DNA from 2 places in the Streptomyces sp. NPDC127038 genome. Region 2 is predicted to be linked to the other one. Evidence: riboswitches for the same ligand, from Rfam matches in the RefSeq annotation. Region 2 holds a riboswitch; the other holds the start of a gene.

Region 1 (5,097 bases), on a different contig from region 2:
TCCACCTCGCCGAGGCCGAGGAGACCATCGAGACCTCGCTGGCGACCCCGCGCGAGGCCGGGCTGCTCGGCACGGACGTGGGCCTGCCCATGCTGATGCTCTCCCGTCACTCGCTCGACCGGCACGGCGAGCCGGTGGAGTGGGTGCGCTCGGTGTACCGCGGCGACCGGTACAAGTTCGTCGCGCGCCTCAAGCGCCCGCAGGACTGAGCGGTACGAGGCACTCCGCGGGCACGGGGCACACCCCCGTGCCCGACACCAACCCTCCACACCCGCCGCCGCGCTGCGGTGTTCCCTAAAGCCGGACCGTCCCCTAGATTGCCTGCGCGTTACCCAGGTGATCGATGAGGGGACGGAGACGACCTGTGTCAGACCTGCCCGAAGTGAAACCACCGGTGGTGACACCGGTACGTGTGGTGATCGGCCTGTGCCTGCTCGCGCCCTTCGTGGCGATGCTGTGGGTCGGCTCCTACACCAAGACCGACCCGGCGTTCATCGGTATCCCGTTCTTCTACTGGTACCAAATACTGTGGGTGCCCCTCTCCACGCTGCTGACCGTGACCGCGTACCACCTGTGGCGGCGTGACCAGCGGGCCCGCACCTCCTCCGTGAAGGAGGGCGCTGAAGCATGAAAGACGGCGTGAACGGCGTCGCCCTCGGCGTCTTCATCTTCTTCTTCCTGGCCGTCACGGTCATGGGCTTCCTGGCCGCGCGCTGGCGCCGGGCCGCCGACGAGCACACGCTCGACGAATGGGGCCTGGGCGGACGGTCGTTCGGCACCTGGGTGACCTGGTTCCTGCTCGGCGGCGACCTCTACACCGCGTACACCTTCGTCGCCGTGCCCGCGGCGGTCTACGCGGCGGGCGCGGCCGGCTTCTTCGCGGTGCCGTACACGATCCTGGTGTATCCGCTGATCTTCACCTTCCTGCCCCGCCTGTGGTCGGTCTCGCACCGGCACGGCTATGTGACGACCTCGGACTTCGTGCGCGGCCGCTTCGGCTCCAAGGGCCTGTCGCTCGCGGTGGCCGTCACCGGCATCCTCGCCACCATGCCGTACATCGCGCTCCAACTCGTCGGCATCCAGGCCGTCCTGGACGTGATGGGGGTGGGCGGCGGGGCGTCCTCCAACTGGTTCGTCAAGGACCTGCCACTGCTCATCGCGTTCGGCGTGCTGGCCGCGTACACCTACTCCTCGGGGCTGCGGGCGCCCGCGCTGATCGCGTTCGTGAAGGACACGCTGATCTACATCGTGATCGCGGTGGCGATCATCTACATCCCGATCAAACTCGGCGGCTTCGACGAGATCTTCAAGGCGGCGGGCGCCAAGTACACGGCCGCGGGCGCCGGCGGGCTCGTCCCCGCCCAGGCCGGCCAGTGGACGTACGCCACGCTCGCGCTCGGTTCGGCGCTGGCGCTGTTCATGTATCCGCACTCGGTCACCGCGACGCTGTCCGGCCGCAGCCGGGAGGTGATCCGCCGCAACACCACGATCCTGCCGTTGTACTCGCTGATGCTGGGCCTGCTCGCGCTGCTCGGGTTCATGGCGATCGCGGCCGGGGTGAAGGTCACCAACGGCCAGCTGGCCATCCCCCAGCTCTTCGAGGACATGTTCCCCGACTGGTTCGCGGGCGTCGCCTTCGCCGCCATCGGCATCGGCGCGCTCGTCCCGGCGGCCATCATGTCGATCGCGGCCGCGAATCTGTTCACCCGCAACATCTACAAGGACTTCATCAATCCGGCCGCGACCCCGCGGCAGGAGACCAGGGTCTCCAAGCTGGTCTCGCTCCTGGTGAAGGTCGGCGCCCTGGTCTTCGTCCTGACCATGGACAAGACCGTCGCGATCAACTTCCAGCTGCTGGGCGGGATCTGGATCCTCCAGACCTTCCCCTCGCTGGTCGGCGGTCTGTTCACCCGCTGGTTCCACCGCTGGGCGCTGCTGGCCGGCTGGGCGGTCGGCATGCTCTACGGCACGATCGCCGCCTACGGGGTGGCCTCCCCGACCCAGAAGCACTTCGGCGGCAGCTCGAAGGAGATCCCCGGCATCGGGGAGATCGGCTACATCGGGCTGACGGCGTTCGTCCTGAACGCGGCCGTCGCCGTCGTCCTCACCTTCGCCCTGCGGGCGCTCAAGGCCCCGGACGGCGTCGACGAGACCTCTCCGGGGGACTACACGGCCGACGCGGGCGACCCCGGGGTCGAGACGGAACTCCCGCCGGCCACGGCGGATGCGAGCCACTAGGAGACACCGGGTACCGGGTCCCCCGCCTGCGGGCCGGGTCCCGCGACAGCCGTGAACGACGGGCCGCCGGTGAAAAAACCGGCGGCCCGTCGCCGTGCCGGTCGGGCACACTCGCCCGCATGGACATCGTCATCCGGCCGGCGCGGCCCGAGGAGTACCCCGTCGTCGGCGAGATCGCGGCGCGGGCCTATCTCGGGGACGGGCTGCTCGACTTCGGCGAGAGCGACGCGTACCTCGGAAAATTGCGGGACGTCGAGGGACGGGCGGCCGTCGCCGAGGTGCTCGCGGCCGTCGAGGGGGACCGGGTGCTCGGCAGTGTGACCTTCGTGGCGGACGCCGGCCCCATGGCCGACTTCGCGCGCCCAGGGGAGGCCGAGATCCGGATGCTGGCGGTCGCGCGCGAGGCGCGCGGCCGGGGTGCGGGCGAGGCCCTCGTACGCGCCTGCGTCGCCCGCGCACGGGCCCTGGAGGGCTGCACGCGGCTCGTGCTGTCCACCCAGCGCACCATGCACGGAGCCCACCGGCTCTACGAGCGCCTCGGCTTCACCCGCACCCCGGAGCGCGACTGGAACCCCCTCCCGGAGCTCGACGACATCCGGCTGCTCACCTACGAGTTGGCGTTCCGGCACACTCCGTAGCGCCCCGGGACACCAAGCGGACACAACATGTGGGGGCAGTCCCGAAGCCCGGCACAAGATGTATGCTCATGGTCGCTGTCGCCGCAGGGGAATCCGGTGCGAATCCGGAACTGTCCCGCAACGGTGTACTTGTGCGTGTTCGCGTCTGCGTGTGCCCGTACTCGCGTCAGTCCGAGGACCTGCCGACAGCGCGCCCCGGCCGTCCGGCCCGGGTGCCGACGACGTCCGGGCCTCGCGGAATGGGCCGGTGGACGCGGTGCGCTGTGCCCGAAAGCGCTCCCGTGTGCCCCGCACCCGCCCGTGAGGCCCCGTGCCGAGCGAGGAGAGCCACACGTGACCATCGCGCCAGCCGATCCGGCTTCAGTGACCGCGCAGCAGGCCCCGGTGGAGACCGACGGTCCCGGAACCGTGCTGCTGCGTACCCTGACGGAGCTGACCGCCGACCTCCCCGACGCCGACCCCGGCCGGGTCGCCGCCGCGGCGCTGCGCGGCCGGTCCGCCCGTGCCGACGAGGCCGAGCTGCGCGAACTGGCCACCGAGGCGGCCGCGGGTCTCATCGCCGAGGACCCCGCCTACTCCCGGCTCGCCGCCCGCCTGCTCGCGGTCACCATCGCCGCCGAGGCCGCCTCCCAGGGCGTCACCACCTTCTCCGAGTCGGTCGCCGTCGGCCACCGCGAGGGCCTGATCGCCGACCGTACGGCTGCGTTCGTGGAACTGCACACGGACCGTCTCGACACGCTGATCGACGCCGAGGGCGACGGCCGCTTCGGCTACTTCGGCCTGCGCACGCTGCACTCCCGCTATCTGCTCCGGCACCCGATCACGCGCAAGGTCGTCGAGACCCCCCAGCACTTCATGCTGCGGGTGGCCTCCGGTCTCGCGGAGGACGACACCGTCCGCTCGGTGGACGAGGTCGCGGCGCTCTACCGGCTCATGAGCCGCCTCGACTACCTGCCGTCCTCCCCCACGCTCTTCAACTCCGGTACGCGGCACCCCCAGATGTCGTCCTGCTACCTCCTCGACTCCCCGCTGGACGAGCTGGACTCCATCTACGACCGCTACCACCAGGTGGCGCGGCTGTCGAAGCACGCCGGCGGCATCGGTCTCTCGTACTCCCGCATCCGCAGCCGCGGTTCGCTGATCCGCGGCACCAACGGGCACTCCAACGGCATCGTCCCGTTCCTGAAGACGCTCGACGCCTCGGTGGCCGCGGTGAACCAGGGCGGCCGGCGCAAGGGCGCGGCCGCGGTCTACCTGGAGACCTGGCACTCCGACATCGAGGAGTTCCTGGAGCTGCGCGACAACACCGGTGAGGACGCCCGGCGTACGCACAACCTGAACCTCGCGCACTGGATCCCGGACGAGTTCATGCGCCGGGTGAACGAGGACGGCGTCTGGTCGCTGTTCTCCCCCGCCGACGTGCCGGAACTGGTCGACCTGTGGGGCGACGAGTTCGACGCGGCCTACCGCAAGGCCGAGGAGGCGGGCCTCGCCCGCAAGACCATCCCGGCCCGCGACCTCTACGGCCGCATGATGCGCACCCTCGCGCAGACCGGCAACGGCTGGATGACGTTCAAGGACGCCGCCAACCGGACCGCCAACCAGACGGCGGAGCCGGGCCACACCGTCCACTCCTCGAACCTGTGCACCGAGATCCTGGAGGTCACGGACGACGGCGAGACGGCGGTCTGCAACCTGGGCTCGGTCAACCTCGGTGCGTTCGTGACCGGCGGGGACATCGACTGGCAGCGGCTCGACGAGACCGTGCGCACCGCGGTGACCTTCCTCGACCGCGTGGTGGACATCAACTTCTACCCGACCGAGCAGGCGGGCCGCTCCAACGCCAAGTGGCGTCCGGTCGGCCTCGGCGCGATGGGCCTCCAGGACGTCTTCTTCAAGCTGCGGATCCCCTTCGACTCGCCCGAGGCCCGCGCCCTGTCGACCCGGATCGCCGAGCGGATCATGCTCGCCTCGTACGAGGCATCCGCGGACCTCGCCGAGCGCAACGGACCGCTCCCGGCCTGGGAGAAGACCCGTACCGCCCGTGGCGTGCTGCACCCCGACCACTTCGACGTCGAGCTGAACTGGCCGGAGCGCTGGGCCGCCCTGCGGGAGCGGATCGCCTCGGTCGGCATGCGCAACTCGCTGCTGCTCGCCATCGCGCCGACCGCCACCATCGCGTCCATCGCGGGCGTGTACGAGTGCATCGAGCCGCAGGTGT
Region 2 (5,097 bases):
GGCCGTGCTTGGTCACCAGTCGCGCGCATATCTCGAACAGGGTCTGCCCGTCCCGCTCCACAAGCTCGTCAAGGATCCGCCGACGCGTGGGGTCGGCCAGCGCCCTGAAGACATCCTCTGCCACGGTCATCAGCATAGGCAAGCAATCACTTGCCTATCAAGCCGAGCTTGAGCCTTGAGCCGAGCACCTATCGTTGCAGCGTGGAGACGATCGACGGATTTTCCGGTGCCATCCTCGTCACGTGCGGCGGAGTGATCGTCATGCAGGCTTCCGCGGGTATGGCGGACGCGGAGACCGGCACGGTGTGCACGAGCGACACCCGGTTCCAAATCGCCTCGGTGAGCAAGCAGTTCACCGCTTCCGCGGTGATGCTGCTGGCGGAGGAGGGAAGGGTCGGTCTGAACGACCCCATCGCCCACTGGCTGACCGACTGCCCCGAGACCTGGCGAGCACTGACCCTGCATCAACTCCTCTCTCACACCACGGGCTTGGGTCACTGGCCGGAACTCCCCGGCTTCGACGTCAACCACCCCGGCGATGTCCGCACGTTCCTTGAGCGATTTTCGAAGGTGCCTCTTCGCAGCACACCCGGAAGTACGTGGCACTACAGCTCGCCCGGCTACCTCTTGGCGGCCCGGGTCGTCGAGCGCCTCACCGGGCAGCGGTACGCCGACTTTCTCGACGAACAGGTGTTCCGGCCCCTCGGCATGACGTCGACGTCTGTCGGCGCGGCCCCGGTCGAACTGGCCGCCCGCGGCTACCGGGAGAGCCAGCGGGTGGACGTCCCGGAGTTCGCAGCCATGCCGGGGACGGGCGACCTCTGGTCGACCGTCGGCGACCTGGCTCTCCACACCGCCGCCTTCAATGCCGGACAACTGCTCTCCGCCGGGTCCCGCGAGGCGATGGTGACTCAGTACGCCCCCATGGCGGGCGCCTGGGGCACCGACGGGCCGACGATCGCCGACGGCTACGGGTACGGCTACGCCCTCGGCACGCTGTCCGGGCTTCCCCTGCGCTTCCATATCGGTGACAACCCGGGATACCAGTCCTTCCTCGGTTGGCTGCCCGCCCGTGACATGACCATCGTGATCCTCTGCAACAACGAGGAGACCAGCCTCGACGACGTCCTGCGACAACTCGCGCCCGTAGTGCTCGATGCTTGAGTCGAGCCTGGAGAAGCTCGGCGCGCGCGTCAGCCCTGGTGCTGGCCATGCCGAGAGCCATGGGCCGATGCTTTCTGCGCTGCCGGGGCCGGGGGAGGGCGGCAGGAGCGTCCTCCCCCGGCCGATGGGGTCTGCGGTCAGGACGCGGCAAGCTCCGCACGGAGCGTGCGGGCCGCGGTGACCAGGTTCTCCAGCGAGGTACCGGTCTCGGGCCAGCCGCGGGTCTTCAGGCCGCAGTCGGGGTTGACCCACAGCCGCTCCGGCGGGATCGCCTCAAGTCCCTTGCGCAGCAAGGCCGCCGCCTCGTCCGCGCCCGGCACGCGCGGGGAGTGGATGTCGTACACGCCCGGCCCCGCCTCGCGCGGATAGCCGTGTGCGGCCAGTTCACCGGCGACCTGCATATGGGAGCGCGCGGCTTCGAGGCTGATGACGTCGGCGTCGAGGTCGTCGATGGCCCGGACGATGTCGCCGAACTCCGCATAGCACATGTGCGTGTGGATCTGGGTGTCAGGCCGCACACCGCCGGTGGTGAGGCGGAACGCCTCGGTCGCCCAGGTCAGGTACCCCGCCCGGTCGTCGGCCCGCAGCGGCAGTGTCTCACGCAGGGCCGGTTCGTCGACCTGGATCACCGACGTCCCGCTCCTCTCGAGATCGCCGACCTCGTCCCGCAGCGCGAGGGCGACCTGCCGCGCGGTGTCGGCGATCGGCTGGTCGTCGCGCACGAAGGACCAGGCGAGCATGGTGACGGGCCCGGTGAGCATGCCCTTGACCGGTCGGGAGGTCAGGGACTGGGCGTACGACGTCCAGCGCACCGTCATCGGTTCGGGGCGGGAGATGTCGCCGGCCAGGATCGGCGGGCGGACGTAGCGGGTGCCGTAGGACTGGACCCAGCCGTGCCGGGTGGCGAGGTATCCGGTGAGCTGCTCGGCGAAGTACTGGACCATGTCGTTGCGCTCGGCCTCCCCGTGCACGAGGACGTCCAGGCCCGTCTTCTCCTGGAAGGCGACGACCTCCTGGATCTCGGTCCTGATCCGCTCCTCGTAGCCGACGGTGCCGATGCGGCCCGCGCGCAGATCGGCCCGGGCGGCCCGCAGTTCGTCCGTCTGCGGGAAGGAGCCGATGGTCGTCGTCGGGAGCAGGGGGAGGCGCAGGTGCGCGCGCTGGGCCGCGGAGCGTTCCGCGTACGGCGCCGCGCGGCGGGCGTCGGCCTCGGTGACGGCCGCGGCGCGGGCCCGTACCTCCGGGGCGAACGTGATGGGCGAGTTCGTACGGGAGGCGAGGTCGGCGCGGTTGGCGGAGAGGGCGGCGGCGATCGCGCCGGTGCCCTGGGCGAGCCCCTTGGCCAGGGTGACGACCTCACGCGTCTTCTGTTCGGCGAAGGCGAGCCAGCGCAGGATGCCCGGTTCGACGTCCCGTTCCGGGGCGGTGTCGATCGGGACGTGCAGCAGGGAGCAGGACGCGGACACGTCGACGCGGCCGGCCAGCCCGAGCAGGGTGCCCAGCGTGGACAGCGACTTCTCCAGGTCGTTGACCCAGATGTTGCGGCCGTCGACGACACCGGCGACCAGACGCCTGCCGGGCAGGCCGCCCACCGCCGCGAGGGCGTCGAGGTTGGCCGCGGCCGGTCCGGTGAAGTCGAGGGCCAGACCCTCGACCGGGGCCTTGGCGAGCACCGGCAGCGCCTCGCCGAGCCGGTCGAAGTAGGAGGCGACCAGCAGCTTGGGCCGGTCGGTGAGGGCGCCGAGGCCGCGGTAGGCGCGGCCGACGGCGTTCAGCTGCGCCGGGGTGCGGTCCTGGACGAGAGCGGGCTCGTCCAGCTGGACCCATTCGGCACCCGCGGCGCGCAGGAGCGCGAGGACCTCGGCGTACACCGGGAGCAGCCGGTCCAGCAGGGTGAGGGGGTCGAAGTCGGCGGACACGCCCGGTGCGGGCTTGGCCAGCAGCAGGAAGGTGACCGGACCGAGCAGGACGGGCCGGGCGGTGAGGCCCAGTGCGACGGCCTCCTCCAGTTCCGCGACCTGCTTGGCCGCGTCGGCCGAGAACACCGTGTCCGGGCCGAGTTCGGGGACCAGATAGTGGTAGTTGGTGTCGAACCACTTGGTCATCTCCAGCGGAGCGACGTCCTGGGTGCCGCGGGCCATGGCGAAGTAGCCGTCGAGCGGGTCGGCCGCGACGGCCTCCCTGTGCCGTGCGGGGATCGCGCCGACCATGACGGTGGTGTCCAGCACATGGTCGTAGTACGAGAAGTCGCCGGTGGGCACCTCGTCGATGCCTGCCTCGGCGAGCCGCCGCCACTTGCCCTGGCGCAGGCCGGCCGCCGTGCTGCGCAGGGCGTCGGCGGTGACCCGGCCCCGCCAGTAGCCCTCGATCGCCTTCTTCAGTTCCCGGTTCGCTCCCTGGCGGGGGTAGCCGTACACGGTGGACCGTGCTGCCGCGGTTGCGGGCTCGGTGGTCACGGAGATCTCCTTCGCGAGATGAATCCCTGAGATCCCGGAGACGGGACGAGAGCGCGAAGGGGTGACGGAACCGGACGGTGCCGACCTCGCGCGCAGGGCGCGGCCGTCCGTCTGGTGTGTCGCCGACCCGCCCTCGAGGTCACCGGGATGTCCGCGCACGAGTGGTTCGGGCGCGGGCAGTTGGCAGGTCTTCGGACTCGCGGGCACGTCCCGTCGTACGAGGTCGTACGAGACACCTACTGGCCGTCGCTTCCCGGATCCCGTACGTCGGACCCAGTGCGTATGACGGCGGTCGTTCCCACTCACCGCTGCGGGGCAGTCCCGGATTCCCACCGGGTTCCCTCTTGCGACGCATCCCGCCTGGCGGACGGGGCGAACCAGCTGCGTACGCCACCCTACGGGTTCGTCGCGCGCGAAGGGCGCGGAACCTCCGTCATCCGGGCAGCGAACGGGACTTGATAACCTCGACGGGCCAGTCGAACCACATCCGTGGTCAGGGAATCCGGTGCGAATCCGGAGCTGACGCGCAGCGGTGAGGGGGACGGGCGGGGCACTGCGCCACTGGGAGACCGGGAAGGCGTCCCGTCCGGACGAACCCGAGTCCGAAGACCTGCTGGCACCTCCGTCCCCCGGAGGCCCTGTAGGCCGGCTCCGCGTACGAGCCCCGACCCCCGAGGCATGCCCATGCTCCGAACTCCCGCTTCGCCCCGTACACCCGGCTCGGCCCCCACCTCGGGCGCGGCCCGCACCCCCGTTCCAGCCCGTACCCCCGAATCGCATGCGGTGTCCGACGACCGCCGCGACGAGAAGCGCGTCGCCGCCGAACCGGCGCCGTGCCGGGTCGTCGTCTGCCGGGACTGCTGCTGCGGAACCCCGAAAGTCACCGGCGTGGATCACGAACGGCAGCTCGCGCGGCTGTCCGAGCAGGTGCCGGTACGGGTCTCGGCCTGCCTCGATGTGTGCGAACACGCCAACGTGATCGTCGTCCAGCCTTCGGCGGCCGCGCGTGCCGCCGGAGCCCGACCCGTCTGGCTCGGCCTCGTCAACGACGCCGAGGCCACCGCGGACATCACCGACTGGGTCCGGGCCGGCGGCCCCGGTGTCGCTCCCTGCCCCGACATCCTCGACCTGTACGTGTTCACCCCGCCCCGGAGGACGCGATGAGCGGGCGAGACGTCCCGCGACTACGGGGCGGCAACGAGCGCACAACGAGTGGACGGCGTCCTGCGGCCGGAGGCCGGTCGCGCCCTAACCTCTGAGCAGAGGACGGTACGCGTCCCGGGGGAGGGGTCCGCCATGAGGTCGACCACCGCGCGTTCAGGGTTCCGCTGTCTCGCCGGAGCCGTCGTCACGGCCGCGGTCCTGGCCACGACGTCCGGGTGCACGGTTCCCGTGGACGCCGTCGCCGGCGTCTCCGTGACCGGCGACGGCCATCTGATCGGCGTCATGATGGTGTGCGGACACCGGATCGACGGCG

What was found. A riboswitch is a leader RNA that binds a small molecule or an ion and turns the genes downstream of it on or off. The one in region 2 is predicted to bind cobalamin.
Region 1: another riboswitch for cobalamin. It lies ahead of ACFWI4_RS34905 (ribonucleoside-diphosphate reductase subunit alpha); the one in region 2 lies ahead of metE (5-methyltetrahydropteroyltriglutamate--homocysteine S-methyltransferase).

The regions. Positions count from the first base shown of each region.
Region 1 is NZ_JBHXDQ010000073.1:37,509-42,605, forward strand. It holds gene ACFWI4_RS34885 (GntR family transcriptional regulator) at 1-209, shown strand, start outside; gene ACFWI4_RS34890 (DUF3311 domain-containing protein) at 344-631, shown strand; gene mctP (monocarboxylate uptake permease MctP) at 628-2,238, shown strand; gene ACFWI4_RS34900 (GNAT family N-acetyltransferase) at 2,358-2,876, shown strand; cobalamin riboswitch at 2,929-3,078, shown strand; gene ACFWI4_RS34905 (ribonucleoside-diphosphate reductase subunit alpha) at 3,210-5,097, shown strand, end outside.
Region 2 is NZ_JBHXDQ010000020.1:8,937-14,033, forward strand. It holds gene ACFWI4_RS16575 (ArsR/SmtB family transcription factor) at 1-124, opposite strand, end outside; gene ACFWI4_RS16580 (serine hydrolase domain-containing protein) at 202-1,164, shown strand; gene metE (5-methyltetrahydropteroyltriglutamate--homocysteine S-methyltransferase) at 1,302-3,620, opposite strand; cobalamin riboswitch at 3,785-4,017, opposite strand; cobalamin riboswitch at 4,077-4,253, shown strand; gene ACFWI4_RS16590 ((2Fe-2S) ferredoxin domain-containing protein) at 4,404-4,784, shown strand; gene ACFWI4_RS16595 (hypothetical protein) at 4,917-5,097, shown strand, end outside.